DNA from 4 places in the Endozoicomonas sp. 8E genome. Region 1 is predicted to be linked to each of the others. Evidence: predicted binding sites of a transcription regulator. Region 1 holds the regulator's gene; each other region holds the start of a gene.
The links. Region 1 encodes sigma-54, which starts transcription at its own class of promoters, with help from an activator protein. Its sites were predicted from a motif close to TGGCACNNNNNTTGCTNT; they were not measured.

Region 1 (7,355 bases):
CAGCTGCTTAAATATGCAGATCATATTGGCGGGAACAGGCTGGAAAACGACCCTTTTGGGCAAGGCTTTCTTGAGCGATTGGCCAGAACTCCAAAAAAAACCAGGGATTCGAGACTAAAAAAGATTGGGGATGCACTTTCCATTGCCGTACCACGATTTAAAGGCTTGAGATATATACAGAACGAAAGAGGTCAACCTCATCTGGAAGCGCAATATGAACATCATCGTCCAAATGCAGGCTGGCAATCAGAGGAGCACTTTTCTGATGGAACCTTGAGATTGTTGGGTATTCTTTGGAGTTTGTTGGAAGGTAAGGGGGTTCTGCTACTGGAAGAGCCAGAATTATCACTCCACAATGCTGTAGTGGAGCAAATTCCTTTGATGATTGATCGAGTGCAAAGAAGGGCAAAAACGAGAAGAAGGCAGGTCATCATAAGCACTCACAGCGAAGCAATTCTGAATAATGAGGGTATTGATCCAAAGAGCGTAATCATTCTGGAGCCCGGCAGAGAAGGTAGCCAGATTCGAACAGTCAGCAAGGCTGAAAATAAAGCACTTGAAGCGGGTTTGACAGTGAGTGAAGTGATATTGCCTAAAACCCGACCCGCAAATGTCCAGCAGCTAGGAGCCTGACCGAGAATAGACTGCCCTACTGCGGCGGCAGCAAATCGGTCTGAAAATCCGCTTTTGTTCGTCAAATAGCTCGCTATTCTCCTCACAAAACCGAATTTTCATCCTCAATTTTCTGCCGTCCTCGCTACGGGCGCTATTCTCGGTCAGGCTCCTAGGGTTGTGGGGATGATACCGCCGTATGTCGCTACTGAGGATCAGTTGAGTAGCGCAGTAGCTGTTTCAATGATATAAGGACTGCAGATAAGAAAGGGCTCTTTGACATTCAAATGATAAAGCCCACAGGTAATGGTCAGTTAAAGAGTAGATTACCAAAATATATAAACTTGTCGCATACGTATCCCGTCTTGATGATAACTGATCTTGACAGGATTATATGTGCTCCGATTCTGATTTCTCGGTGGCTTGGTCAACAGAGAGTGCCTGATAATATGCTTTTGAGAGTTGCCGTGAGGGAAACAGAAGCCTGGTTACTTTCAGACTCGGATGGCTTTTCAGATTATTTTCAGGTGCCTGTGTTTAAAGTGCCAGATCATCCCGAGAACCTCGATGACCCCAAAGTCACGCTTTTGAACCTGATTAGACGATACGGAACAAAGAAGGATAAGTAGGAAATCTTGCCTTCAAAAGCCAGCCGGTCAAAAGTCGGTATTGCATATAACAGTCGTTTAATCACTTTTGTTGAGAAAGGCTGGAAAGCAGAAAGAGCCTCTTTGAAATCAGATAGTTTGAAGAGAGCTATAGGACGCCTTCAAGAGTTAGCAGACAGACTGCACTGTCAGCCATAAAACAAGGCCGCCAGTCCCAGGAAAGACAGGAATCCAACAACATCGGACACTGTCGTTAGTATTATCGTGCCAGCTAATGCGGGATCTATTTTCATGGATTTGAGAATAACCGGCAGGCTGGCACCGACAACAACGGCAGTGCTGAGATTGATGATCATGGCACAGGCGATCACCAGAGAAATGACCGGGTCATGAAACCATAAATAGGCAATCAGGGAAACCAGAGCAGCCCAAAGTATTCCATTGAGAAATCCTGCCATTAATTCACGACTGAGTAACCATCGAAGGTTGGTCCGACTGATCTGGCCCAGTGCCATGCCCCGAATCACCAGGGTCAGAGCCTGTCCGCCAGCATTGCCGCCCATTCCTGCAACAATGGGCATCAGGACAGCCAGAGCAACGACCTTGTCGATGGTAGCCTGAAACATACCTATGACAGAAGCGGCAATAAAGGCTGTTATCAGGTTGATACCCAGCCAGACTGCGCGTCGACGGGCTGTCTTCAGTGCGGGAGCAAAGGTGTCTTCATCGTCATCCAGACCTGCCATACTCATCATGGAGTGTTCGGCTTCTTCCCGGATAACATCTACCACGTCGTCAATCGTAATGCGGCCCAAAAGCTGCCCCTGCTCCGAAACTACCGGTGCTGATACCAGGTCCTGCCGTTCAAACAATTGGGCGACCTGGCTGTCTTCCATATCGGCAGCGATAGGTTCCAGGTCGGTCTGCATTACTTCAAACACTGTGGCTGAAGGGGATGTGGTAAGGAGAACGGACAGAGGCAATGCCCCAATGTATTCGTCTCTGCGGTTGACGACAAACAGACTGTCTGTCATCTCCGGAATATCCTTGTGACGCCTGAGGTAACGAAGCACAACATCGAGTGTACTGCTGGGTCGGATGGTGATGACATCGGTATTCATCAGTCCGCCGGCTGTGTCTTCCGGATAAGAGAGAACGGCTTCTACCCGTTGCCGATCCTGACTGTCCATAGAATCCAGCACTTTTCGGGTGATGGTGTCGGGCAGCTGCTGTAGCAAGTCAGCTATGTCATCAACGTCCTGACCTTCGGTAATGACTTTGAGCTCTGCCACATTCATCCTGTCCAGGAAAAACTGCCGGACTTCGTCACTCAGCTCTTGCAATACGTCGCCTTCCATCTCTCGATCGATCAGGCGCCATAGAAGGCTGCGAAGTTTGGGGGGGGAAGATTCAAGCAGATGAGCCGCATCCGGAGCCGGAAGACCATTCAGCATACGCCTGAGTTCGGGAGAAACGCCGTGCTCAAGAGCTTCGTTGAGCTCCTGAAATGCTTTGTCTCCGATACTCAGTTGTAGCTGTTGTGCCATAGATGCGTATCCGGCTTTTTTGGTAGAAGTGTCTGAGTATCGAACTTCTGTTCTGGTAACCATCAAGTCTGATAGTCAGACTCAGCCATTTCACATGTCATTCTTTGTTTGCTTTGCTGAGCTTTCAATCTCTGGCAAAGCTTTTCGAGATACCAGTATAAACAGAGATTTAATGATGAAAAGGGTGACTATTCACCCTCTTCAAAAAAATCATTGATCAGATTGCACAGAGCCGAACAGGCCTCTTCTTCATCATGGCCTTCAAATGTCAAATCAAGGACAGAGCCCTTTCCAGCAGCCAGCATCATGACGGCCATGATGCTTTTTCCATCCACTTCACGGCCATTAAAGCTCACTCTTGCCTGGCTGGCAAAAGCCGAAGTCGTAGAAACAAATTTGGATGCTGCCCGAGCATGTAAACCAAGTTTATTAATAATGGTGATCTGCTTCTTGATCATTATTTGGAAAGCTCCCGATGTCTGACCTGAACACAGTCAAAACGTTCTTTGAGCCACTCGCCCAGTTTTTCACTAATAAATACGGAACGGTGCTGCCCGCCGGTACATCCGATCGCAATCGTCATATAACTGCGCTGTCCGGATTCGAACCTTGGTAACCATTTTTCCACGAATGTGCTGAGATCTTCAAACATCTCATCCACCATGGGTTCTGATGTCAGAAAATCTTTAACGGGCTGATCCTGACCTGTGAAGGATCTTAAGGCTTCAACCCAGAAAGGATTAGGCAGACAGCGAACATCAAAGACGTAGTCTGCGTCAACCGGCATGCCGTGCTTGAAGCCAAAGGACTGGATCATCAGGGTCATACTTTTGCTGGTGGAGCCGCAGAGTCGTTGTCTTATCTGTTCTCTGATTTCATGGACAGACAGTGGTGAAGTGTCCAGCCTTATGTCGGCTTCTTCAGCCAGTGGAGCCAGCAGTTTCTTTTCCAGATTAATGGCTTCTGTCAGGGATACCTCATCATTGCTGAGAGGATGGCGACGGCGTGTCGAGCTATAGCGCTTCATCAGGGTGTTGCTGTCTGCGTCGAGAAATATTACCTGACACTCAACCCCCTGTTTTTTCAACTTTTCCAACAATGTCGGGAAGCGTTCCAGAGAGCCGGGCACATTACGAACATCGAGGCTGACAGCCATACGGTGCGGTTCAACCAGGTTGCTTTTAAGATTGGCTGGGAGATCATTCAACATGCTGGCAGGAAGGTTGTCTACACAGTAAAAGCCCTCATCTTCAAGGGCGTGAAGGGCGGAGCTTTTGCCGGAGCCTGAACGTCCACTGATGATGACCAGCTTCATGGTGTGTCCTTCCCGATTGTTTGACTGTGTAAACAGGTCTCTCACCTGGTTCCGAGTGAGGCAAGTCTATCAAAACCCAATGAGATTAGAACCAGTCGCTTGCTTTTATTTCTAGCATAGTCCGGATATTTCTATTCCATGCAGTTTTGAAGGATAAATAGGCTTTGTAGTGACAAAAGTGAAGAAGAAAGGATTTCTGAGCAAAAAACATTTTGCCTGCTTCTCTTATCAGATCAGCAAGCAAAATGTTTTTTATATACAGCCTTTAAGCGGGGGGACAGATGATGTTGTAAAGTGCCTCGGAAGTTTCTGCCGCTCGCATCTGGCTCAACAATACTTCTGATTGAAAGCGTTCAGCCACAGCCTGCAGTATATTCAGATGCTCCTGAGTATTTTCTTCCGGAACGATGAGTGCGAACACCAGATCGACCGGCTGTTTGTCCACAGAGTCAAAATCTACGGGTTCAGACAGTTTGATCAGAAGTCCGGTAGGATGCTGACAAGCACTGGAGCGACAGTGGGGCAGAGCTATCCCTTTGCCTAAACCGGTGGTACCGAGTCGCTCTCTGCTAATCAGCTTGTTAAACAGATCCTTGGTGTTGATGGCGGGAACATGCTCACTGATGATTTCCGCAACAATTTCCAGGATTTTCTTTTTGCTGGCCCCCTGCACATCGCAAAGGGTGCGCCCGGGGGTAAGAATGTTTTCAATAATCATACAGCGATCGATGCTTACAGGCGGCCGTTGGCACCCTGTAGCCGGTCAAGCGTTTTCTCTTTGTGTTTTACCAGTTGTCGATCCAGTTTGTCCGACATGTCATCAATGGCAGCGTACATATCTTCAGCCTCAGCGGTTGCATTAATATCCGCCCTACGAACATGTAGAGTCGCTTCCACTCTGTGCTTCAGTTTTTCAACACTCAGAGTGACCTGAACGTTTGTAATCTGATCAAAGTGGGCGGCAAGGCGGTCGAGTTTCTTGGTGACATAATCTTTCAGAGCCTCAGTCACCTCTACATGATGTCCACTGATGTTGACTTGCATGTAACGCTCTCCTGCTGATCCCGATTCTCGACATTGGACTGCCCCCGGGATTCTACGGGCAACCCTGATTGAAAGTCTATCACTGTCATTGACAGTTGGCGCTGTTCTGAGACAAAAAATCTATGGGGCGATTTGTGGTATAAGGGTCGATTACCTCAACCTGCGAAAGCTTATTACCATAATCGCTGAAGGCTCAAATAAGCTGCTTGCGTTCATTCGATGGCGGAATATTCATCGATTCACGATATTTGGCAATGGTTCTCCTGGCTACTTTGATCCCCTGATCCCCCAGCAAACCGGCAATTTTGTTATCACTCAGTGGTTTTTTAGGGTTTTCATCGGATACCAGTTTTTTGATCAAGGCTCTGATGGCTGTTGATGAGCACTCGCCGCCAGTGGCTGTGCTGACATGGCTGGAGAAAAAGTATTTCAGCTCAAACACGCCTCTTGGAGTGTGCATGTATTTCTGGGTAGTGACCCTGGAAATAGTGGACTCGTGCATATCCACTGCCTGAGCAATGTCTGCCAGCACCAGGGGCTTCATTGCCTGCTCACCCTGCTCCAGAAAATCTTTCTGAAATTCAACAATCTTGTCGGCTACTTTCAGTAGGGTTTCGTTACGACTTTGCAGGTTTTTCAGAAACCAGCGGGCTTCCTGTAGCTGGTTCTTCATAAAGACGTTGTCACGACTGTTATTGGCACGCTGCACCATTGAGGCGTAATTGTTGTTGATGCGAAGTCTGGGCAGGGACTCTGAGTTCAGTTCAACCGCCCAGCGGTCCCTGACTTTGGTGACCGAAATATCGGGGGTGACGTATTCCGTGTCTGCCTGACCGATTTCAGATCCGGGCCTCGGGTTGAGGCTTTGAACCAGGTTAAGGGCTTCCCTGAGTTGATGTTCTTTGAGACGGGTACGCCGCATGATTTGAGCGTAGTCACGACTTCCCAGTGCCTGAAGATGATTCTGGATCAGCAGGCGTGCTTCTTTCAGGAAATGGGTTTCTTGTGGCAGTTGATTGAGTTGAACTTCGAGACATTCTTTCAGGTTGGCGCTGGCGCAACCCACCGGATCAAAGTGAAGAATCCGTCGCTGCATGACCTGAAGTTCTTCAAACGCCAGTTCCTCTAGCTGTTCCTGTAGCGAAAGATAAATTTCTTCCAGGGAGTGAGTCAGGTATCCATCATTATTGGTGGCTTCGATAACAGCCAGACCCATCAGCCTGTCTCTGTCAGTCATGGGAGTCAGGTTTAACTGCCATTCCAGGTAGTCCTGGAGGGAATCAGTAGCCCGGGAGCGGGCAATAGGATCATGTTCTTCATCGGTTGCAGCGGGCAGGCTGGAATAGACATCATCCCATCCGGAGTCAACGGGCAGGTCATTGGGTATGCTGTCGGCCCACTGGGGTTCTTCCGGTTCCGGGGGCTGTTCTGCTTTTTCATTAAAGTCAACAGGTCGCTCCCCTTCATCACGGGGTGCAGGTGGTTCTTCAACAGACTCTTCAGACTCCAGCATCGGGTTGGATTCAAGAACTTCCTGGATTTCCTGCTGAAGATCCAGAGTGGAAAGTTGTAGAAGCCTTATGGCCTGCTGCAGCTGAGGTGTCATGGTCAGCTGCTGGCCCATTTTTAGCTGTAAGGATGGCTTCATAGGCAACTGTATACCTTTACTTCGGTGTCTGCACTGAGGGTGCCAGATTTGATGCCATCAGCGCCTGACAGTTATATCTCAGTGTCTGTTGATTTTTTTGATTGGGCTACTCTCCGTGTCACTGGGATTATAATCACATCTGAAGCTTCGGGAAAGTGATTCATCAAGTCAGCCATGCAACATTCAGAACAAGAGTACGAAGATAAATCAGCTCAACACCTTTGCTCGCTTCTTTCGCGAGATCCACCCAAGAGCTGATCAGAGACTGAACTGATGCCCGAGATAGACGTCACGAACCTTTTGATTAGCCAGGACAGTCTGACTGTCACCCTCGGCAATAATAGTGCCTTCACTGACAATGTAGGCCTTCTCGCAGATATCCAGTGTTTCCCGGACATTATGGTCGGTAATCAGGACTCCGATGCCTCGGGCTCTCAGGTGCGTGATAATAGCCTTGATGTCACCAACAGAAATGGGGTCAACACCGGCAAAGGGTTCATCGAGCAGGATAAATTTTGGGTCAGTGCAAAGAGCTCGGGCAATTTCTACCCTGCGCTTTTCACCACCGGAAAGGCTCATAC
Region 2 (7,355 bases), 1.3 Mb from region 1:
TGGCGACTTACGAACCGATCTTGTCCATTCATGACACCCCTCTGAGCGGCAAACCCCTTTCATGGTTACCTGCAGGTGCGTTTGTTGCTCTTGGCTGGCTTTTGAAAAACTATTGGAACTCCGATCCATCACTGCTTATCGCAATGGATCAACTGGAAGCCAGTCAGGATGACCGGTTTGCAATCATCACCATGATGCTTCCCGGGAATGGCCAACAAAAAAATGACCAACAAAACCCACCATCAACATCATCCGGTCAGCAAGCCACAGGTGGGGCAACCAGCACCCGGATTACAGGTTATGCCAGCGGCTCCCCGCCTGGTGGCTCTGACGGCGATGACAGAAACCCTGAATCACAACAGCATACTTTCGGTTACAATTGTCACTTTGGTTCCTGTCACGGTATTTGCAAACTCCGATCACCCAACCACCCCACAATGGCAACATTCGGAACAAGGTCTTATTCTCTCCCAGAAATTGCATACGAGGAACTCCTCCGGCAAGAACAACTGAGACCTGACATCCTGGCGAGGCCAGGGGCAGCCAGTAGATCTACCGCTGGAGATCCTGATCCCACCGGGCGATTTGTCTGTGATGTGCAGATGGAAACGTGGAATGGTGAGCGGGCGCCCTGCGGGATGAGCTGCAGCAATAGGGAGAGGCTGTCAGAACACAAAATGCGATACCACACTGCGCCACTGTTCTGTGATGTGGTAGTGGTCGGGGGAGATGGTGAGCAGCAATTATGCGGGCAAGTTCTTCATTTACCACAGCAGGAGGATCACAACAGTAGATACCATGACGACGAAATGGACATTAGATGGTCGGATCCCAACAGAAGCCATCAGGTTCCCGGCTCAGTATTCTGTGATGTGGTCGTATACGTGAATGTTAACGAGGGTCGCTTAAATCGAATGACGCAGCAACTATGCGGGAGGATCTTCGAGAGTGAAGAAGGGCTGCTTCGTCACATAGGCAGACACCATCAGGGATTCCATCGCAGATGGAGAGATATAAGGCTACCGGCAGACCTCCGGTGGCGTTTTTAACCCCATACCAGCGCCGCACTTTTGCGACAGTCTCAAGAGTGAGCGGCAGTCTATTCTCGATCAGCCTCCATGCTTTGTTGTGGCGCCATTATTGTTGTTCGGATTATCGGGCCTGCGCCTTTGATGTATTCTTTTATGCCATCTCAGGCCCCGAGCAGTCCTGAAGCCAAGTCCGCATGGCCACCGTCGACCATTGCAAATGGCCACTGTTACGTAACAGGTGTGTTGCCTGTGGTTTCTTCTTTTGTGATCCTTCAGGGCTGTATTACTCTGGCAGATTTGCCCGCATGCTCGCTGCCGACCACCCTCCCCGAACACTGTTAATTTACAGATGTGTTGCACGAGAGGGCTCTGTCGATCGAAGTCTTCATTGGGCCTTGAGCTTTGTTTCGGTCTTGCGCCTGATTGTCGGAATTTACAAACGCCATTACAGTTATCTGCGAAACAATTTAAACCCAGGGTATGTTGGTGGTGTTCAGGGACTTCGTCACCGCCGTCAGAGTCAGAATGCTGGTGGCTGGTGATAGTGCCTCTGAACCCTGTGGTTGTTACTGAGGCTTGCCGGGTCGATGATTCCGATAGTTGGCCTTGTTGTTGGTTATCTCCGGAGCTGAGCGTCATAGTGTTGATCACAAACGGATAATCCTGGCTCAACTCTTGTTGTCCAATCGGGTTGAACATCGGTGAGTCGGGGTTCCAATAGCTGCTTAAAAGCAAGCCGACAGTGATAAACGACTCTAAAGGTAGCCGTGAATAAGTTTTGGAGCTTTGGGTGTCATGGCTGGTCAGGATCAGTTCGTAAGCAACCAGCCACTGGGAGGCGTAAAGCAAATGCCACGAAATCGACTCAATAATGGTCGTTTTTAGCCCGAAAATGCCGGGTCCGAAGGGTGTGTCATTTGTTGGGGAATCCTGGTCTGAATGACCGTTATTGCTGGCAATGATTGAAGGGTTGTTCGGCAAAGTATGCAGGTCATGCTGTTTGATAGAAAAGCTTTTGTCTGGAAAACCTGCATCCTGTTCAAGCTCGATGACAAAGTGTCTTATTGACGCCTGGCAGGCGATAGACAGTAACAGCAGAGCTGCAAAGAGTGGGCGTTTCACTTTATTGTTACGTCCTGGGTTACCGTTGAGAGAGTGTAAACCATGGTAATAAGCGTGCTTTCTGGCAAGGAGATTCTGTTAAAAACTCATAGAAGTACTTATCGTTTTTTGTGCCCCAAGAGTGTGATCACGAGCCACTCGATGGGCAGATGGATGACTTCGGTCACTTATTTAGACGATTGTTGTCTTTTGCTAGCCCCGGAGCGCCTGGCAAAACATATCACCCTCAACAAAGAGAGTGTTGCCAGGAGCCTGGTAACGAGTTGTTGGAGTTTTACGATACCCTCGATTGGGCGAGGGTTTACGGCGTTTTTGCTAACCACAATACCTGATAGGGTTTGAGTTGAAGGTCCTGTATGACCCCGTTGCCCAGTAAATCGAACCAGCCGACATAGTCTGGCTGGTTCAACGTTTGATGAGCCGATGTCAGGTTGTGTATAGCCACCAGTTTCCGGCGGCCACAGGGAGATGTACGCAAGAATGCAAAAATCCCGGGCGCCATATCCAGAATGGTTTGGGAGGCATTGGGATGAAAGCAGGGCTCCTGTTTGCGAACTCTGATGTGATTCAGCAACGAATGGAAAACCAGCGACCGAGTCGAAGCCGGGTTTTCCAGCTCAGGCAATAATTCTTCCAGTAACCACTTGCGGCGATTGATCGAGCGGGTTCTGCCACTACTCTCGACTCCTGCCAAATCATTATGTGTGGCAAACAAGCTGTGTATGTAAAAAGCAGGTATTCCGCGCATCCCCAGCATGATGAGCTGGGAGCAGAGGAATCGCTGCACTTGCCATTGGTCCTCGCCCCTTCTTGTCCCTTTCATGGCATCAAACAGGGCAATATTGATCTCATAAGGTGACTCAGTGTTGTCCGAAAGGGTGCGCATGCTGACGAACCCCCCAAAACGGTGCATGCTGTCGATCAGCTCCGAAACTTCATTTTCCGGGATCACTCCTGCCAACGGGCGCAGGCCCACGCCATCATGAGAGGCAGTAAAGTTCAGAACGGTACAACTCTCGGGGTAATCGGGCAGGTTACGGGCCCATTGCACAAGGTATTTTTCTGTGCCCCGATTGAGTGCATGCAGTATCAGAGGCGGCAGGGCAAATTGATAAACCATGTGGGCCTCATCCTGGTCCCCGAAATAACTGATGTTCTCCTCATGGGGGACATTGGTTTCGGTCAGCAGTGTGCTGCCAGGGCAGGCTCTCTCCATAATCAGGCGGAACAGTTTCACGATGGCATGGGTCTCGGGCAGGTTTATGCAGTGAGTGCCAGGTTTCTTCCAGAGAAAAGCGACGGCATCCAGCCTGATTACCATGGTGCCGCGGGCCAGATAAAAGAGCAGGACATCTACCATCTGAATCAGCACATCGGGGTTTTTAAAGTTCAGATCCATCTGATCTTCACTGAAGGTGGCCCAGACGTGTTTCAGCCCTCGCCTTGTATGAATAGGCACCAGCAGGGGGGAGTTTCTTGGGCGGGTCACTTCACTGAGATCAGTCTCCGGGTCTTCTTCAATAAAGTAATCCCGGCCGGGCTGGTGGCCACTGACAAAGTCGGCAAACCAGAGACTTTCCCGGGATACATGGTTAATCACCAGATCCGACATAAGCTGATAGTCAGAGGCGATGGCTTCTATATCCTGCCAGCTTCCCAGCTGTTCGTTGACCGACAGGTAATCAATCACAGAAAAGCCATCATCCGAGCTATAGGGAAAGTAGGGAAGAATGTGAAGGGTACTGATAACCTCGTTCAGATAGCCATCAAGAAAACACTTCAAGACCTGAAGAGGGGGTTGTTCGCTGTTGTCATGGAGGGTATCGCCATAGGTAATCAGAAAAATATCTTTCTCTGACCAGCCAGCAACTGTTTTGGGAGGATTTTCATGGAGATGATACTGAACTCTACGGACAATTCTGGCCGCTATCTCGCCCGCTTCCTGTCCATAAGGGAGAATCAGAAGCTGAGTCATGGCCTGATGAAAAGCATGGAAGGCTTTAGGATAACTTTGCACGATACATCTTCCCCTTTGGCAATGTTTTTTTAGTACTTTTCCTTCTTCGCAGCAGGAGTCATGCCACTCCCGTATTTATAAAACCTTCAATCATTGTAAATGATGTTGACCCCGGCGGGTGGTTTTCTGAATTGGCACGACTTCTGCTTATAGCCTGATGAGGTACGATGAGATGCAAAACTTCTCAATAAGACGAGTAATAATATGATTAAAAAGTGTCTGTTTCCTGTTGCGGGGTATGGAACCCGCTTTCTACCTGCCACCAAATCCATGCCCAAGGAGATGCTGCCTATTGTTGATAAACCCCTGATTCAATATGGCGTGGAAGAAGCCATGCTGGCAGGTTTGACTGACCTGGGGTTTGTCAATGGCAGAAACAAACGGGCGATTCCGGATCATTTTGATATCAACTATGAACTGGAAGCGGAAATCGCCGGCAGTGGCAAAGAAGAAAAATTGTCGACCATTCGTGAAGTGATGGCGGCCTGTACTTTTTCCTATACTCGTCAGAACCAGATGCAGGGGCTGGGACATGCTATTCTCTGCGGAAGAACCCTGATGGGCGATCAGCCTTTTGGTGTGGTGCTGGCCGATGATCTCTGTATTAACGACAGTGGTCCGTTGGTTATGTCGCAGTTGGTCAGTCTCTACAAACAGTTTCGCTGTACCATTGTGGCTGTTCAGGAGGTGCCCGAATCCGAAGTTGATAAATACGGTGTGATTGCGGGTGAAGCCCTGAGTGATAACCTGATCCGTGTGACCGATATGGTGGAAAAACCAGCCCCCTCAGAAGCGCCCAGTAATCTGGCAGTGATTGGACGTTATGTCCTGACACCGGATATTTTCGACATCATTGAGAACACTGAACCCGGAATAAACGGAGAAGTGCAGCTGACCGACGCCATTCTGACTCAGGCCAGACAAGGCTGTGTCATTGCCTGCAAGTTTGAAGGTGAGCGCTTTGACTGTGGCAGTGTCAGTGGTTTTGTCGAGGCCACCAATACCATCTACCAAAAACGTCTGGACAGAGTTTGAGTCGATGTTCAACAGCAAAAAGGCGATGGCGAAGCTGGTCATATTTTCCGACCTTGACGGCACCCTGCTGGATCATGACAGCTACAGCTGGGTGGCGGCAAAACCCGCTTTGGACCGGTTGAGAGAGCAAAATATTCCGGTTGTTTTCAATACCAGCAAAACCCTCAGTGAGGTGCTGTCTCTGCAACTGGAGATGGCTCTGGATCATCCATTTATTACCGAAAACGGAATGATTACCACCATCCCTGCTCACTACTTTCAGTCGTCTGATACTGACAAGAATACCCATTACTTCCATGGTCAACCCTATAAGGCGATACGCAGGGTACTGAAACAGTTTCGCGAGCAGTATGGCTTCCGGTTCAGAGGGTTTGGTGATTGCTCTCATAGTGAAATAGCCGATCTCTCGGGGCTCGATCTGGAGGAGGCTAAACTGGCAGCAGACCGAAAAGCCAGTGAACCTCTGATCTGGGAAGACAGTGATAAGGCATTGGAGCAGTTTGAAAAGCAGCTTTCTGAAGAAGGATTACAACTGACACGGGGTGGGCGTTTCTATCACGTATCCGGCAAGGGGGATAAAGGTTCGGCGGCGAAGAAGCTGTTCAAACACTACCTGAAAAACTTTCCGGAGTGGACGTGGATATCTATGGGTCTGGGCGACAGTTTCAACGATCTGCCCATGCTGGAAGTAGTGGATATTCCTGTTCTTGTGCGTTCTGAAAAAAGTAAGCAGCCCATTACAGAACATCTGTCTAATATTAAGTACACAAAGTCAGTCGGGCCTGAAGGTTGGAATGAAGCGGTATTGGAAGTTCTTGATTCTATTCAGGAAGGTCATGAGCCAGTACGCTCTCCACAAGACAGCGTTATAAAAGACTGCTCTTTACAAGACGGGTGAGCTGAACTGCAGAGTGTGATCAAGGCATAAAACGCTAACGAGAAGAAGAGAAAGTATTTATGGGCGATTTTTACCAGAATGGCACTATCACCAATTTCCATAATTTGAGGGTACGTTCGGTTGAAGATATGGAGCAGGAGCTGCAGGCCTTTTCCCGTCAGCGCCCTATGTCTCTGGTTTTGCCTTCGCTGTTCTCTGAGCTGAAGGGGCCGGCCTTGAATAATATTGTTCAGGAGCTTAGCCAGGTGGGTTATCTTTCCGAGATTGTTATAGGTCTGGACAGAGCCAACGAAAAAGAATTTGCCTATTCAAGAGACTTTTTTGCCCAGTTGAATCAGCATCACCGGATTCTGTGGCAGGATGGTCCCGGACTTCGTGAAATTGACCGTCTGCTTGAAAGTAAGGGATTGGCCCCTAAAGAGGCTGGAAAAGGAAGAAACGTCTGGTACTGCTATGGTTATGTGCTGGCTTCAGCCAAGTCAGAAGCCGTAGCTCTGCACGACTGTGACATAGTGACCTACCAGAGAGATCTGCTGGCCAGACTGCTCTATCCGGTAGCGAATCCTGCGTTCAGTTATGATTTTTGCAAGGGCTATTACGCAAGAGTGGCGGACAACAAACTCAATGGCAGGGTCAGCCGTCTGCTGGTGACGCCGCTGTTGCGAGCCCTGAAAAAAATTCTCGGCCCAATGGATTACCTGGAATACCTCGACAGTTTCCGTTATCCCCTGGCCGGTGAGTTTTCCATGCGAACCAGTGTTTTCAATGACATCCGGATTCCCAGCGACTGGGGTCTGGAAATAGGGGTACTGTCAGAAGTTAAGAGAAACTATTCCAATAAACGGCTGTGTCAGGTTGATATTGCCGATGTTTACGATCACAAACATCAGCCTCTTTCGGAAGAAGATCGCAATGCCGGTCTGTCCAAAATGAGCCACGATATTATCAAGGCTGTGTTCAGGAAGCTGGCGACCAACGGGGTTCAGTTCAATACTGAAACCTTCCGCACGATCAAAGCGACTTATTACCGGGTCGCACTGGACTTCATTGAGTCCTATTACGATGATGCGATGATGAATGGCCTGCATGTCGATCGTGATACGGAAGAGCGAGCCGTTGAACTCTTTGCCAGAAACATTATGGCAGCAGGGCAACACTTCCTGGAAAACCCCATGGAAAGACCCTTTATTCCCAGCTGGAATCGGGTGATGTCTGCAGTCCCTGATATTTTGGAGCGCCTCTATGATGCAGT
Region 3 (7,355 bases), 1.4 Mb from region 1:
CCCATATTTTTAGAAAAGCAAACTCCAAGCCTTCAATAGGGCTGACAATACTAACGTGAATTTTTTTGGGTACTTCGTAATTTGGCATGATAACACCTGAAGGATTGACCCACACGGTTTCCAGAGGAGGGATGATACTTGCCTTTTCACTGCCGTGATCAAAGAGCTCCGAATGGGAAAAAAGCGCAACTCGCAGTTTAGTACGGAACTCCGTCAGGTTCCTCATGAAATCAGCAAACAATTTTCCGGTATATTTTAATAGCTTGATTCATATCCTCAGTTCAATGATTGGATCTATCAATAACTGATGAAAGGGAGCAGGGGGATGGGAGGGGTATCATAGCTGCTGACAGCACTTGTTTCCGCAGTAAGGCGTTGGAAAATGGCACTCTGATAGCATTTGAATTTGCTGATTTTTTATTTGCGGTCATTGTCGTTCATTGCTCTGCTGCCCGAACCAAGGTGGCGAGGAAGCCCAAGGATTGACGCTGTGGCCTTCTGGCCTGTCAGGAGGACTCAGAAACAAGGCGTCTTTTTACAGGCATGTATACGGGCCATGTATCTTAAGGAAGTATTAGTGTAGTGGAGGTGAAAATAGCAACTAAAAATAGCAACTGATAGTGCTATAGGATACAGTCGTTTCTTTTGGAGTGAATAATGAGTATTGAAGTTTGGTTTCTGTATGTTGTTTCAATCTTTGTAGTCATACTCATTCCTGGTCCTCTATCTCTGTATATGGTGTCCAATTCTATTAACTATGGGGTTATCAGATCCTATCCGGCATTTTTGGGTGGCACGCTGGCTTCATCACTTTACCTGATTGTTTCGGCCACTGGTCTTGGGGCCATTCTCACGGCTTCGGAAAACATGTTTCTGATACTGAAACTGATGGGTGCTCTTTATCTGGTTTATCTGGGGGTTGATACTATCAGAAAGTCGATGGCGGACACTGCCCGTAAAAGTCTTAATGGTTGTTCCTTAGAGTTTCCCGGCTTCAATAATCTGTTTAAAAAAGCTTTTCTGTTGGGAGCCAGTAATCCAAAAGATATTATTTTCTTTATGGCTTTCTTGCCTCAGTTTATCAGTAGAGATCATGATCTTGTGCAACAAATATTGATCATTGTGATGACCTGGGTTGTGGTGGATTTGGTTTGCAAGCTTCTTTACGGGCTACTGTCAAAATCTGTGAAGCCTATGCTGAATACAAAAAAAAGCATGTCGTTATTTGAGCGTTCTACAGGGGGGCTCTATGTTCTGGCAGGCATCGCTGCCGTGTTGATTGTAAAATAGAGGATCAGGCTGAAGAATATCCGGTGGCTGTGTTTTGTTTCAGTGGCCCATTGTGGACCACTGAAACAAAATGGTCAGGTCACATCAATCATGGTGACACTGCCGTCAGGCATCACTTCGGCCATCTGACCCTTAGGTTCTTCCATCAGGAAGAGGGTAAAGAAACCCAATACTGCAGTACCTGCGATAACCATGAAGAAGGTCGAGTAGTCCACCAGAGACAATACTGTCAGGTAGAAGACAGCCCCCACGTTACCATAGGCTCCTGTCATACCGGCAATCTGACCTGTCAGTCGACGCTTGATCAGGGGGACAGCCGCAAATACTGCACCTTCACCAGCCTGCACAAAGAAGGAGCAGGCCATGGCAGCAACAACAGCCAGAACCAGTGGCCAGCTGGAATCAATGATGCTCATCATGTAGTAACCACCGGCCAGGCCCGCAGTCAGAACCAGCAGAGTGATCTTGCGGCCAAACTTGTCACTGAGTAGTCCTCCCCCCGGACGGGACATCAGGTTCATGAAGGCATAAGCGGAAGCGACCAGACCTGCCATGACCGGATCCAGTTCAAAGGTATCTGCAAAGAACAGAGGTAGCATGGACACCACGGCCAGTTCAGAACCGAAGGTAGCGAAGTAAAGAACGTTCAGAACAGCCACCTGCTTGAACTGGTACTGGTGAATAGCTGGCACAGGCTCGGAGAAAATGTGCTTGTTGACCTGCCAGACTTTCCAGACATCAAACAGGTAGATGGCAGTCAGGCCCACATAAATAGCCGTTGAAATCCCGGCACTGAGCATGGCAACACCGTTGGGTGAAAGCTTCCAGGTCAGCAGAGCCAATGCCGCATACATGGGAATTTTCATGATCAGCAGCAGGGCAAAGTCGCCTTTGCTGGTGACTTCCATGGCGCCAATGTTCTTGGGACGGAAGTAGGTAGAGCCTTTAGGAGTATCAGTGACGTTCATGTAGAAGACGACACTGAACATTAATGAGATCAACCCGGTCAAGCCAATGGCGTAACGCCAGCCATCTTCTCCACCAAAGAGCAGCGCAATGGTGGGCAGAGACATGGCAGCAGCGGCAGAACCAAAGTTGCCCCAGCCACCGTAAATACCTTCTGCGGTACCCAGTTGACGAGCGGGGAACCACTCAGATACCAGACGAATGCCGACCACAAAGCCTGCACCAATAGTACCCAGCATAAAGCGGGCTATGGCGGCCTGGGTGAAGTCATCTGCCATGGCATACATAAAACAAGGAATACTGCAGATGGCGAGGAGTCCGGAATAGACTTTTCTGGGTCCGTATACATCAGTGAGCATACCGATGATGACTCGAGCCGGGATGGTGAGGGCCACGTTCAGAATCAGCAGGGTTTTCAGTTCTTCACGAGTCAGGCCCAGTGATTCGGAAATAGCCAGGGCCAGGGGCGCATGGTTAAACCAGACCACAAAGCTTATAAAGAAGGCAATCCAGCTAAGGTGCAGAATCTTGGTTTTCCCACTAAAAGAAAACAGGTTAAATGAATCGGGGTTGCTCATACATCCTCCTTGTTTTACAGATTCCCCAACTAAAAGCAAACATCAGGCCAATATGATAAATGCACCGATTTGACCTGCATTTTTCTGCGTATTAAATGAATTTTCTCATTTATATAGGAAAGTCCTTTATTTGAGTGTGGAAAGCCTTTGAGTATTTTTTCTGCTCACCAAAGTGGTGCTTATTAGCTATTTAATTATTTATGCGTGCATCATTTTTGTGCGAGTAACTAAAGTCAGAGGAGAGATTTTCCTGTTTTTATCGTGTTTTGGAAGTGGGCACGGCAGTTGCATAAGCACAAGAATTAGAAAAGAGGCTGGCTCTAAAGGATGCAGTTGTACCGGCCCAATGCTAGATACTAAAGAGGATGTCTGGGATGAACGGAAAAGAAACCCTGGTGGTTGTCGGTAACGGCATGGTAGGTCACCGCTTTCTGGAGAAACTGGTAGATGCTGGCGGTCTGAAACGCTTCGACGTGGTAGTGTTTGGAGAAGAGGTTCGCCCTGCCTATGACCGGGTTCATCTCAGTGAATTTTTCACAGGTCGTTCAGCGGATGACCTGTCTATGGTTTCTGAAGGCTTTTATGAGCAGGAAGGTATTAACCTTATTCTTAATGAAGCCATCACATCGATAGATCGTGAGTCCTGTGAAGTAATGACAGCCAGTGGCATGGCTCAAAAATATGATCAGCTGGTGCTGGCTACAGGCTCCTATCCATTTGTTCCTCCCGTACCCGGACATGACCGTGAAAACTGTTTTGTCTATCGTACCATCGAAGATCTGGAAGCGATTAAAGAAGCTGCCCGTAACAGTAAGGTCGGTGCCGTTGTGGGTGGCGGTCTGTTGGGGCTTGAAGCAGCAAAAGCGCTGAAAGATCTTGGGCTGGAAACCCACGTGGTGGAATTTGCTCCCCGTCTGATGGCTGTTCAGGTGGATGATAGCGGTGGCGCCATGCTCAGACGCAAGATCGAGGGTCTGGGGGTCACGATTCATACCTCCAAAAATACCCGACAGATTGTTGATGGTGAAGGTGCTGTTCACCAGATGCAGTTCGCTGACGGCGAACAACTGAATACCGATATCGTACTGTTTTCAGCCGGTATTCGCCCAAGAGATGAGCTGGCGAAAGCTTCCGGGCTGGAGTTGGGCGAGCGTGGCGGTATCGTTATTGATAACGACTGTCGTACATCTGATGAACGAATATTTGCCGTTGGTGAGTGTGCACTCTGGAGTGGCCGTATCTTTGGTCTGGTTGCACCGGGCTACCAGATGGGTCAGGTGGTTGTAGATCAGCTGACGGGTAAGGACGGTAATCAGTTTACTGGTGCCGATATGAGCACCAAGCTGAAACTGATGGGGGTCGATGTTGCCAGTATTGGTGATGCCCATGGCAATACAGAAGGTTCCCTGAGCTACCAGCTGATTGATGAAGAGAAAGAAGTCTATAAAAAACTGGTGGTTTCCAAGAATAAGAAAAAGGTTCTGGGAGCTGTATTGATAGGCGATGCTGAAGAGTACGGCAGCCTGTTGCAGATGATGCTGAATGACATGCGTCCACCGGAAAATCCTGCCGAACTCATTCTGCCTCAGAGCGATGGCTCAGCAGCGACAGGTTTGGGCGTGGCTGCTCTGCCAGAAACGGCTCAAATCTGTTCCTGTTATGACGTCAGTAAAGGTGATCTGGTCAACGCGGTGGCCGGTGGCTGCATGGATATGGGGTCACTAAAAGCCGAAACCAGTGCCGGAACCGGTTGTGGCGGTTGTACGGCTCTGGTCAAGCAGGTTCTGGATCATGAGCTGACTGAGTTGGGTGTTGAGGTCAAAAAAGATATCTGCGAGCACTTCCCGCACTCCAGGCAGGAACTCTATCATCTGGTTCGTGTCGGTGAATTAAAGTCTTTCGACGAAGTTCTGGCAAAGCATGGCAAGGGGCGTGGCTGCGATATCTGTAAGCCCACCATTGGCTCTGTTCTAGCTTCCTGCTGGAACGAGTATGTGCTGAAAGATCAACATGCACAAGTGCAGGACACCAACGATTATTTTCTTGGAAACATGCAGAAAGACGGCACTTACTCCATTGTGCCAAGGGTTCCGGGAGGTGAAATTACGCCCGATAAACTGATCACCATTGGTGAAGTAGGTCGGGACTTTAACCTCTATACAAAAATCACCGGTGGCCAGCGTATCGATCTTTTTGGTGCCCGTGTGGAACAGTTGCCGAAAATCTGGAAACGTCTTGTCGATGCCGGTTTTGAAACCGGTCATGCCTACGGTAAATCACTGCGTACCGTGAAATCCTGCGTCGGCAGTACCTGGTGTCGTTATGGGGTGCTGGACAGTGTCAGTATGGCGATTGCTGTTGAAAATCGCTACAGGGGCGTTCGTTCTCCTCACAAAATCAAAATGGCTGTGTCCGGATGTACCCGTGAATGTGCTGAAGCCCAGAGTAAAGATGTGGGTGTTATCGCCACGGAGAAAGGCTGGAACCTCTACCTCTGCGGTAATGGCGGCATGAAGCCTCGTCATGCCGACCTGTTTGCCACCGAGCTGGATGATGAAACGCTGGTCAAATACATTGATCGTTTCCTGATGTTCTACATTCGCACTGCAGATCGTCTGCAGCGTACTTCTGTCTGGATGGAAAATCTGGAGGGTGGTCTCGATTACCTGCGTGAAGTGATTATTGAGGACAGCCTGGGTATCTGTCAGGAGCTGGAAGATGAGATGACCTACCTGGTGGGTACCTATCAATGTGAATGGAAAACCACCCTCTCAGATCCTGAGAAACTCAAACGTTTCAATCACTTTATCAACACTGATGAAAGCGACAGTAACGTGGTGTTTGTGAACGAGCGGGATCAGATTCGTCCTGCTACCCGTGACGAAAAAATCGCCCTTAAACAGCTGTAAACGAAGTGCCTCTAGCAGCCTGTCGGACTTAAGACTGTCCTACTGCGGTTGCAATAAATTGGTCTAAAAATCCCTGTTTCTTCGTCAAATAGCTCGCTATTCTCCTCAGAAACAGAGATTTTTATCCTCAATTTCTTGCAATCCTCGCTACGGACGCTTAAGTCCGACAGGCTGCTAGCGCTGAAAAAAAGGAGACTTTAATAATGACTCAAGTGCTCACAGCCAATAAAGGTTGGACAACCGTTTGCAGTGAAAGTGATCTTCTTCCTAACCTGGGTGTTTGTGCTCTGGTGGATGGTGTTCAGGTTGCGCTGTTTAAAGTAGACGACCAGGTTTATGCACTGGATAACTATGATCCATTCAGTCAGGCCAATGTTATCTCTCGTGGTCTGGTAGGTGATCTGGAAGGGCGTCTGGTAGTGGCATCGCCCATTTACAAGCAGCACTTTGATTTAAGTACGGGTCAGTGTCTGGAGGATGAGGCTGTAGCGCTGAATGCTTATCCCGTAGAAGTGGTGGACCAGAGGGTTCAGGTCTCACTGGTATCGGTTACCATCGAGGCAGCCTGATATGACAGCGGCATTCAAGGCGGCTGACGTTAGTCGTCAACCGTCATTGCAGCAGAAGCTGCTGGTGGTGGGAAATGGCATGGGCTCAGTCCGTTTTCTGGAAAAGCTGGTTGAGCAGAGCGGTCATCAATATCAGGTCACCGTCCTTTCTGAAGAACCCTGCCCGGGCTACAACCGAATCCAGTTATCCAGGCTGTTGGCAGGCAGCGTCGATCTCCAGGGGATTCAGCTGCAACCTGAGTCCTGGTATCAGGATCAGGATATCAATCTGTTATCGGGCAGTGACTATCGGGTCAGTGGTCTCGATCTTGAGTTGAAGCGAGTCGAGACAGAGGGTGGTCAATGGTTTGATTACGATCATCTGGTCCTGGCGACGGGTTCTCTACCCAATCGTATTCCCGTACCCGGGGCCGATCTGGAAGGCGTTATGGCTTTCAGGACTCTCGATGATGTTGAGCAGATGCTGACCGCTTCATCCAGTCCTGAGGCACAGGCTGTGGTGATTGGTGGTGGACTCCTGGGTCTTGAATGTGCCAGTGGTCTTGCCAGGCGGGGCATGAAAGTCATCGTGGTGGATACCATGTCCATTCCCATGGCCCGACAACTGGATAAAAAGGCCGGTAAGCTTTTGCAAAGTGCACTGGAAGAAAAGGGCATTGAGTTCCGTTGCAATGCCATGCTTGATTCCTACACGGGCGAAAATGGCAGAGTGACTGGCGTGCAACTCAAAGATGGCGAGTGCTTGCAGGCTTCTCTGGTGGTCGTCACAGCAGGTGTTCGGCCCAATATAGAACTGATCAGGGAAACCGGGCTGGAGTGTGACAGAGGTATTCTGGTGAATGACAGAATGCAAACTTCTGACCCTTCAGTAACGGCCATTGGTGAGTGTGTTCAGTTGAATAGTGACCTGTTTGGTCTTGTGGCGCCGGTTTATGGCCACGCTCAGGTGGCCGTGCATCGCCTGTTGGGTACCTCGGGAGAGCGGTTTGAGCCGGTTCCGATTCCTACCAGCCTGAAAGTTGACGGTATTGATCTGTTTTCCA
Region 4 (7,355 bases), 2.4 Mb from region 1:
TGCTTTTTGGGTAAGCTGGCTAAATCTTCAGATAAAGAATCCTCTTCCAAGCTTTCTGGACTATTGATCACAAACTCAACTCTTCCAGCAGCCAGACTGGTTTCAATCTCTTCTATGCTTTTTTTGAGAACCTCACCACTTTGCAAAAGATCTCTTAGAGCAAGCTCCTTTTCATTGCGATTCTCCACTCGAAAAAGTTTTTCAACTTGCGTTTCCTCCTCTGGAAAAAACTTAAACACAGTTCCTTCAGTGAAACGCTGGACGATGGTCATGGCATATTCTCACTACAGAGTCTTTGGTCAAGGGAGAAGTATCTAAGTCAGTGGTCAACTCGTTTCTGGCAAGAAGGTCATATGCCAGCGGAAGAAAATAAGGTAGCTCCATATCAGACAGAACAGCATGATCCTGAAGACTTAGTTGCTGTTCTTCGTTTGATCTCACTATTTCAATTATTTTTCTTTGTTCTGATGCTAGAACACCACCAGTCCTATACCTGTGCAGTATTTTCAGATTATTTAGGTAAGGCTGTCTCCGGATATACTCTTCAGTCCACAACAAGAGCTGAGTGCCTGAACGTTCTGCAGCAGCCTTCATGCAATGAAAACGCTCCAGAAAATCTTTCCGCCTGGCAACTCTCTCTGGTTTAACCTCTATATATGGTCTTTCACCTCCTATCATTCGAGACAGAAAATCAGGGGTATATCTGCAAATGCGACCTTCAAAAACATACTCATAACCCTCAGGCTGGGACTCATAGGAGAGTACCTTTGAGCTGTATTCAAGAGGGTAACAACTATCAAATTCGAGCGCTGATTCAGTGAGGATCGTTGAAGGGTTCTTGAGGCTAACGAAACGATGAATATTGTTAACCTTGGATTTTCCGAGTTTTCTACGATACATAAAAAAGACCCCGGTCATACAACACCAGAAGTATTGTTGCCGGGGTCTGTTTTGTCAAAGTCGTCGTTTTATGTCATTCCTAAACGTTTTATGTCACGTTATGGAAGTATCAACACACACGGCGACAACTTTTTTTAATCACCTGCATCCTATCACTGTTTACCCATAAACTCAGGATAAGCTTCCATACCACATTCGGTCAGGTCAGCACCTTCATACTCTTCTTCTTCAGTGATACGCAGACCGATTATCTGTTTGATAACAGCCCAGACGATCAGGGAAGCGATGAATACCCAGGCGAAGATGGAGGCGATACCTAACAACTGGGCACCGAAAGTTGCACCGTCGTTGGTCAGAGGCACTGCCAGCAGACCCCAGATACCTACAACACCGTGTACAGAAATGGCACCCACTGGGTCGTCGATGCGCAGCTTGTCCAGAGCCAGAATGGCAAAGACAACCAGAGCACCACCGACACCACCGATCAGAGTGGCAGATACAGCGCTTGGTGTCAGCGGCTCAGCCGTGATGGATACCAGACCGGCCAGAGCACCGTTCAGAGCCATGGTCAGGTCAGCCTTACCGAACAGGATACGAGCTACGATCAGGGCAGCAATGACACCGCCAGCAGCACCAGCGTTAGTGTTGACAAAGATCTGGGCGACAGCGTTCGCATTTTCAACATCAGACAGTTTCAGCTGAGAACCCCCATTGAAGCCGAACCATCCCAGCCACAGAATAAAGGTACCCAGAGTAGCGAGAGGCAGGTTGGCACCAGGGATCGCATTAACAGCGCCGTCTTTACCGTATTTGCCTTTGCGAGCACCCAACAGCAGCACACCTGCCAGAGCGGCAGCAGCACCGGCCATGTGGACAACACCGGAACCTGCAAAGTCCTGGAAGTTAGCTTCGTTCAGGAACCCACCACCCCATTTCCAGAAGCCCTGTACGGGATAAATGAAGCCAGTCATGAAGACCGCAAACAGCAGGAAAGACCAGAGCTTCATGCGCTCTGCAACTGCACCGGAAACGATGGACATTGCAGTCGCAACAAAGACCACCTGGAAGAAGAAGTCTGAACGTGCAGAGTAGTAGGGCGCATCATCACCACCGGCAGTTACCGCTGCAACCGTGTTTTCATTACCAATCAGAGAACCAAGGACCGGCAGGATACCGCCTTCATTGGTTCCAGGATACATAATGGCGTAACCACAGAGCAGATACATGGTACAGGCAATTGCAAACAGGGCGATATTTTTAGTAAGAATTTCAACCGTGTTTTTAGAACGGACCAGGCCGGCTTCGAGCATGGCAAAACCAGCTGCCATCCACATTACCAGCGCACCGGACATAAGAAAGTAGAAAGTATCGAGTGCGTACGACACTTGAGCCAGATTTTCCACAGGGCTCCTCCCAAAAAAGTTCAGCAGATAAGTAGTCTTTTGCTACGGCGTTTGTGCCCTGGAAACAGCCTCCTTGACTCGAAAACTGTTTCCACATTAGCCATTTTTATTTTTGCGAATGCCGTCTGATGCTTTTAGTGTATCTGAAGCAAACGACAAAGCTTGTTTATTGTTGTGCATGCACCCTGAGAACCATGAGCTTCCTGACTATGGTCTCTTGCTGCTCTGTAAATCAAATAGCGTCTTCGCCAGTTTCGTTAGTTCTGATCCGAATCGCCTGCTCCAGATTAGTAACGAAGATCTTTCCGTCACCAATCTTGCCTGTGTTGGCAGCCGAAGAAATGGCTTCGATCACCTGATCCAGCAGGTCATCTGCAATGCCGACCTCCAGCTTGACCTTGGGCAGAAAATCAACCACATATTCAGCTCCACGATAGAGCTCAGTATGTCCTTTCTGTCGACCGAACCCCTTAACTTCGGTGACAGTGATACCCTGAACACCAATCTCGGACAAAGCCTCTCGCACGTCGTCCAGTTTGAATGGCTTAATGATGGCTGATACCAACTTCATAAAAGCTCTCCTGAGTGAATCCTGTTGGCCAACAGGGAAAATCCGGACATTGTTATTGTGATCCGCGCTCCCAGCCCCAAGTATTCAGCTGATCTAATTTCCAACTGAGTTTGGTGGCTTATATGCAGACACTGTGCCAAATTTTGAAAACAACCTGTCAAAAGGGCTTCTGGAGTGAAAAAGGCCCATTCCAGTTCACTCGTTAAATTGTACGCACCAAAAAAGCCCGCCTCTCACACCTCCTGCACTCAAATCGCGCATTTCTTTAGTGCAATGGATCATCATCTGCCTCTGAGACAAAGCCTGCTAACTGCTTGGACAACATTGCCGTAACTGCAAAACGTAAGCCCCAATCTTCAGCGCCCCGTTCTGGCGCATCATCCCAATAACGCACACCACCTGCGATGCTCACCGATAGCTGGCCTATGCGTACTATTTTTGACAGCACAGCATTTACCGAAATATTCCATTGACTATTTTCCCAATCGTAAGCGCTTTCGGTTTGTAGCGAATATGTCCGGCCTTGCAACCGTCGTGTATCAGACAAACTGTAACCATTTTTGATTGCTCGCACCGAGAAATCTTCGGTTGACGTGGCGTAAGGGTCGTCTCCGTTATCCGCAGCGTTGAGACTGTTTGAGACGATAAAACTCGCAGACAGAGAGAACCAGCCGAGGGCAGATACAGGTTTGATTTGAGTCTTCGGCATAAGCCAAATCCATGAACTCATCGGGTCACTATTCATGGAGCAACCAATAATTTAGCACATAAAAGCAGACACGGCGAAATAGCTGCTTGTGGTATCATCACCAACGGTTTTTAATCACAGCAATTGCAGGAATAATCGATGATCGACAAAGCCTCCCTTATCGGTAGTATTGCCGGCAAAGCAGGACAGGTTCTGGGTGGGCAGAAAAGCCAAACCCGGGAAGATATTGAGCACAACATCAAGGCAATGGTGAGCAGTGCTCTGGCCAAATTTGAACTGGTCAACCGTGACGAGTTTGATGCCCAAGTCGCCGTTCTGAAGCACACCCGTGAAAGACTGGAAGCCCTTGAAAAGAAAGTGGCCGAATTGGAAAAAGCGGAACCGTCTGACTCCTGCTGTTGATGTCATTGGCCGTTCTTGCCCTGAGAACGGCTGACCCACGCCCTGCCCTGCCCGTTTTTACTCTTCACTGACATTTTTTACTATTTGAGAAAAACTTTAAAATCAATAACTTAAGTAACAACCACGATTATCCCCCTCGGTAGTTATCCCTATAGAGATACTACTTTCTTCGCTATAGCATTGCTCTACAAATTAAGGCGGCCGCCTCAATATCATGGGGTGGCAAGGGCCATATCCCAACAAAGACAGAATGGCCTCAAGGACAAATAGTGAAAATCTCAGGAGAACAATCACTATGAAACGCGCACTTTCAATGTTTACTCTGCTGATGACCATGCTGATGTCTGGCTTTGCACAGACCGCTTCAGCCGCTGGCTGGGAACTGCTGGGCGAAAAGAAAGTCAGTCGTCGTGCAGAAGTAGACACCATCCGTGTTGGTCTGAGAGACGGTGCTTTCAAGCGTATTCAATTCAAGGTCAAAGGGGCTGACGTGGATTTCGACAAAGTGATCGTTCACTACGAGAACGGTCAAAGCCGTGAAGTAGCCATCCGCAGCAAAGTCAGAAAAGGCGGCAGCTCTCGCGTCATTGATCTGCCCGGTAAAGCAAGGGCCATTGAAAAAGTCAGATTCTACTACGACACCGAAGGAACCGGACGCGCTCAGGCCAACGTTCTGCTCATGGGTAAGTCTGCCTGATGACAGACAATCGAGAAGTGGCAGCTGAACGATTGTAAAGCTTCCGGGTCTGGAGCCATTTAGCTTCAGACCTCTCTGGAGAGAACCCATATGATAAAACGACTGTTTACGTTTTTAGTTTTAGTTACCACCTTTTCAACGGGCTCAACGGTGGTCCATGCAAGCCCGGGCAATAATGACCGGGATGAAATCCGTGAAGAGCGCCGTGACGATCGTCAAGATAATCGTGAAGAGCGCCGCGACGATCGTCAAGATAATCGTGAAGAGCGCCGCGACGATCGTCAAGATAATCGTGAAGAAAGCCGTGACGACCGTCAGGATAATCGTGAAGAGCGTCGCGACGACCGCCAGGATAATAGAGAAGACAGAAGGGACGATCGTCAAGACCACCGTCATAATCGCTGGGATGGTCCAAAGGTCATCAAGAACAACCTGGTTGTTGTAGCCCCAAGAAAAAGGGTGATCAGAAACAATATTGTTGTGGTAAGAAACTATGGTAACTCATACTACGGCTATGGCCATTACCACGATGACAATGACGCCTATAAATGGCTGGCGTTTACCGCCATCACGCTGAAAATTCTCGACAACATCAATGAAGCGGCGCAGCGTGCTCACGAAGAAGCCCAGATCAAAGCCACTTCAGCGCCGGTCGGTGAAAAGATCATCTGGGATGAAGGCGATGCTTCCGGCTATGTTGTTACTACCAAAGAAGGCAAAAGTGCCTCCAGCGGTCTGGTTTGCCGTGAATTTCAACAGTCCATTACGGTAGGTGGTCAAACCGAGGATGCCTGGGGACAGGCCTGCCTGCAGGAAGACGGTTCCTGGAAAATCATCAACTGACCTCTGCACCGGCCAGCCTGCTGGCCGGACACTTCTGCCAGCAAATCCCTGAATCACTGCTATTCTGAACCCTTCAGCTTTGCAAAGGCATTCCATTGCGGTGTGCCAAAACAACAAAAACAAGCACAAAAAGAAGGGAGTGTTTATGTCGCGGCTCGCTGTTGTTCAAACCCGCGCCAAAACCGGACTGGACGCACCTGCGGTATCGGTTGAAGTCCATTTGTCGGCAGGTCTGCCAGCTCTGAATATGGTCGGTCTTCCGGAAGCCGCTGTTCGTGAAAGCAAAGACAGGGTAAGAAGTGCCATCCTCAACAGTGGCTTTGAGTTTCCGGTTTCCCGTATTACCGTGAATCTGGCACCCGCTGATCTTCCCAAAGAAGGCGGTCGCTTTGATCTGCCTATCGCTCTGGGTATTCTGGCGGCATCGGGCCAGCTTAAACCTGAGTCTCTGGCAGGTTACGAGTTTCTTGGTGAGCTGGCCCTGTCGGGCGCACTGAGACCGATCACCGGCTCATTGCCAGCATCCATAGCCTGCAGCCAATCGGCTCACACACTGCTGCTGCCCCAGATGAATGCACAAGCGGCAGCCCTTTGCCCCGATGCCAGAGTGTTGGGGGCAGAAAACCTGCTGGGAGTCTGCGCTCATCTCACCGGTAATCAACATCTTACAGAAGCCATCTGCAACAGGAATGAATCCCCTGTCGATTATCCTGATCTGCTGGATGTAAGGGGGCAACAACAGGCTAAACGGGGTCTGATGACGGCCGCCGCTGGTGCTCACCATCTGATTTTCTACGGCCCTCCGGGAACCGGCAAAACCATGCTGGCCAGTCGCCTGCCCGGGATTCTTCCCGAGATGAATGACCAGGAAGCTCTGGAAGTGGCCGCCATACATACTTTGTCTTCCTATAGCCAGCCCCCTTCATGGAAGCAGCGACCCTTTCGCAACCCCCATCATACCGCTTCAGCCGTCGCCCTGGTGGGTGGAGGCAGCCAACCCCGACCAGGAGAGATTTCCTTTGCGCACAACGGTGTTCTGTTCCTGGATGAACTGCCGGAGTTTCAAAAGGTAGCCCTGGAAGTACTGAGAGAACCCCTGGAAACCCGCGAAGTGGTTATTTCCCGGGCCAAAGGTCAGGCCAGCTTCCCTGCCGGCTTTCAGTTAATTGCCGCTATGAACCCCTGCCCCTGTGGATATCTTGGCGATCCACAGAAAGCCTGCCAGTGTTCTGCAGAGCAGGTCAGGCGTTATAAACGAAAACTGTCAGGCCCTTTACTGGATCGCATTGACTTACAGATAGAGGTCTCCAGTCAGAAAACGGAGCGACTTTTTGAAAACCCGCCTGAAGATGAAAACCTGTCAACTGAAAAAATACGTCAGCAGGTGATTAAGGCAAGGTCTATCCAGCAGCGCAGGCAGGGGAAACTCAACGCCCGTTTGTCTGCCAGCGAGATGAATGAATACTGTTCACTGAATAAAAAAGAACAGGATTTCATGACCCGGCTGTGTGACAAACTGGGTTACTCCGCCAGAGCCGTACACCGAATACTGAGAGTAGCCCGAACTCTGGCGGATCTTGAGGAAAAAGACATTCAACAAAAACATCTTGCTGAAGCGGTGCATTACAGGAAGCTGGATCGTGAACCGGGTTAACCGATGACCTCTTTCTGTTTTAAAGCTATTTTTTCAATCTCTGGCTATCAGTTACCGGCTCTGGCAAATCATGCATCGGTTAGCTCTTACTTCCAGGTTCACACCCTGAGAGTATTAATGTTCCTGCCAGTACATGCTTTCGGAAACGGCTTTAATCAATCGACTGATGTCTTCCG

Region 2: P6910_RS01260 (sugar phosphorylase) is a predicted target of sigma-54. The motif match lies at 4,219-4,236, and genes of this name have one in related genera.
Region 3: nirB (nitrite reductase large subunit NirB) is a predicted target of sigma-54. The motif match lies at 3,109-3,126, and genes of this name have one in related genera.
Region 4: glnK (P-II family nitrogen regulator) is a predicted target of sigma-54. The motif match lies at 2,996-3,013, and genes of this name have one in related genera.

Annotation. Positions count from the first base shown of each region.
Region 1 is NZ_CP120717.1:1,611,120-1,618,474, forward strand. Features, by position in the region: gene P6910_RS05770 (AAA family ATPase) at 1-633, shown strand, start outside; gene mgtE (magnesium transporter) at 1,409-2,767, opposite strand; gene P6910_RS05780 (HPr family phosphocarrier protein) at 2,956-3,225, opposite strand; gene rapZ (RNase adapter RapZ) at 3,225-4,082, opposite strand; gene ptsN (PTS IIA-like nitrogen regulatory protein PtsN) at 4,348-4,800, opposite strand; gene hpf (ribosome hibernation-promoting factor, HPF/YfiA family) at 4,815-5,126, opposite strand; gene P6910_RS05800 (RNA polymerase factor sigma-54) at 5,320-6,774, opposite strand; gene lptB (LPS export ABC transporter ATP-binding protein) at 7,033-7,355, opposite strand, start outside.
Region 2 is NZ_CP120717.1:307,233-314,587, forward strand. Features, by position in the region: gene P6910_RS01250 (hypothetical protein) at 1-1,049, shown strand, start outside; gene P6910_RS01255 (hypothetical protein) at 1,110-2,153, opposite strand; gene P6910_RS01260 (sugar phosphorylase) at 2,455-4,170, opposite strand; gene galU (UTP--glucose-1-phosphate uridylyltransferase GalU) at 4,375-5,205, shown strand; gene P6910_RS01270 (HAD-IIB family hydrolase) at 5,210-6,103, shown strand; gene P6910_RS01275 (glycosyl transferase) at 6,163-7,355, shown strand, end outside.
Region 3 is NZ_CP120717.1:2,970,513-2,977,867, forward strand. Features, by position in the region: gene P6910_RS09275 (hypothetical protein) at 1-88, opposite strand, end outside; gene P6910_RS09280 (LysE family translocator) at 658-1,290, shown strand; gene P6910_RS09285 (NarK family nitrate/nitrite MFS transporter) at 1,365-2,834, opposite strand; gene nirB (nitrite reductase large subunit NirB) at 3,209-5,743, shown strand; gene nirD (nitrite reductase small subunit NirD) at 5,947-6,312, shown strand; gene P6910_RS09300 (NAD(P)/FAD-dependent oxidoreductase) at 6,314-7,355, shown strand, end outside.
Region 4 is NZ_CP120717.1:6,550,112-6,557,466, forward strand. Features, by position in the region: gene P6910_RS23085 (transposase family protein) at 1-272, opposite strand, end outside; gene P6910_RS26980 (TnsA endonuclease N-terminal domain-containing protein) at 247-918, opposite strand; gene P6910_RS23095 (ammonium transporter) at 1,053-2,303, opposite strand; gene glnK (P-II family nitrogen regulator) at 2,536-2,874, opposite strand; gene P6910_RS23105 (hypothetical protein) at 3,140-3,604, opposite strand; gene P6910_RS23110 (accessory factor UbiK family protein) at 3,722-3,985, shown strand; gene P6910_RS23115 (DUF2541 family protein) at 4,281-4,682, shown strand; gene P6910_RS23120 (hypothetical protein) at 4,773-5,525, shown strand; gene P6910_RS23125 (YifB family Mg chelatase-like AAA ATPase) at 5,671-7,179, shown strand; gene phnW (2-aminoethylphosphonate--pyruvate transaminase) at 7,294-7,355, opposite strand, start outside.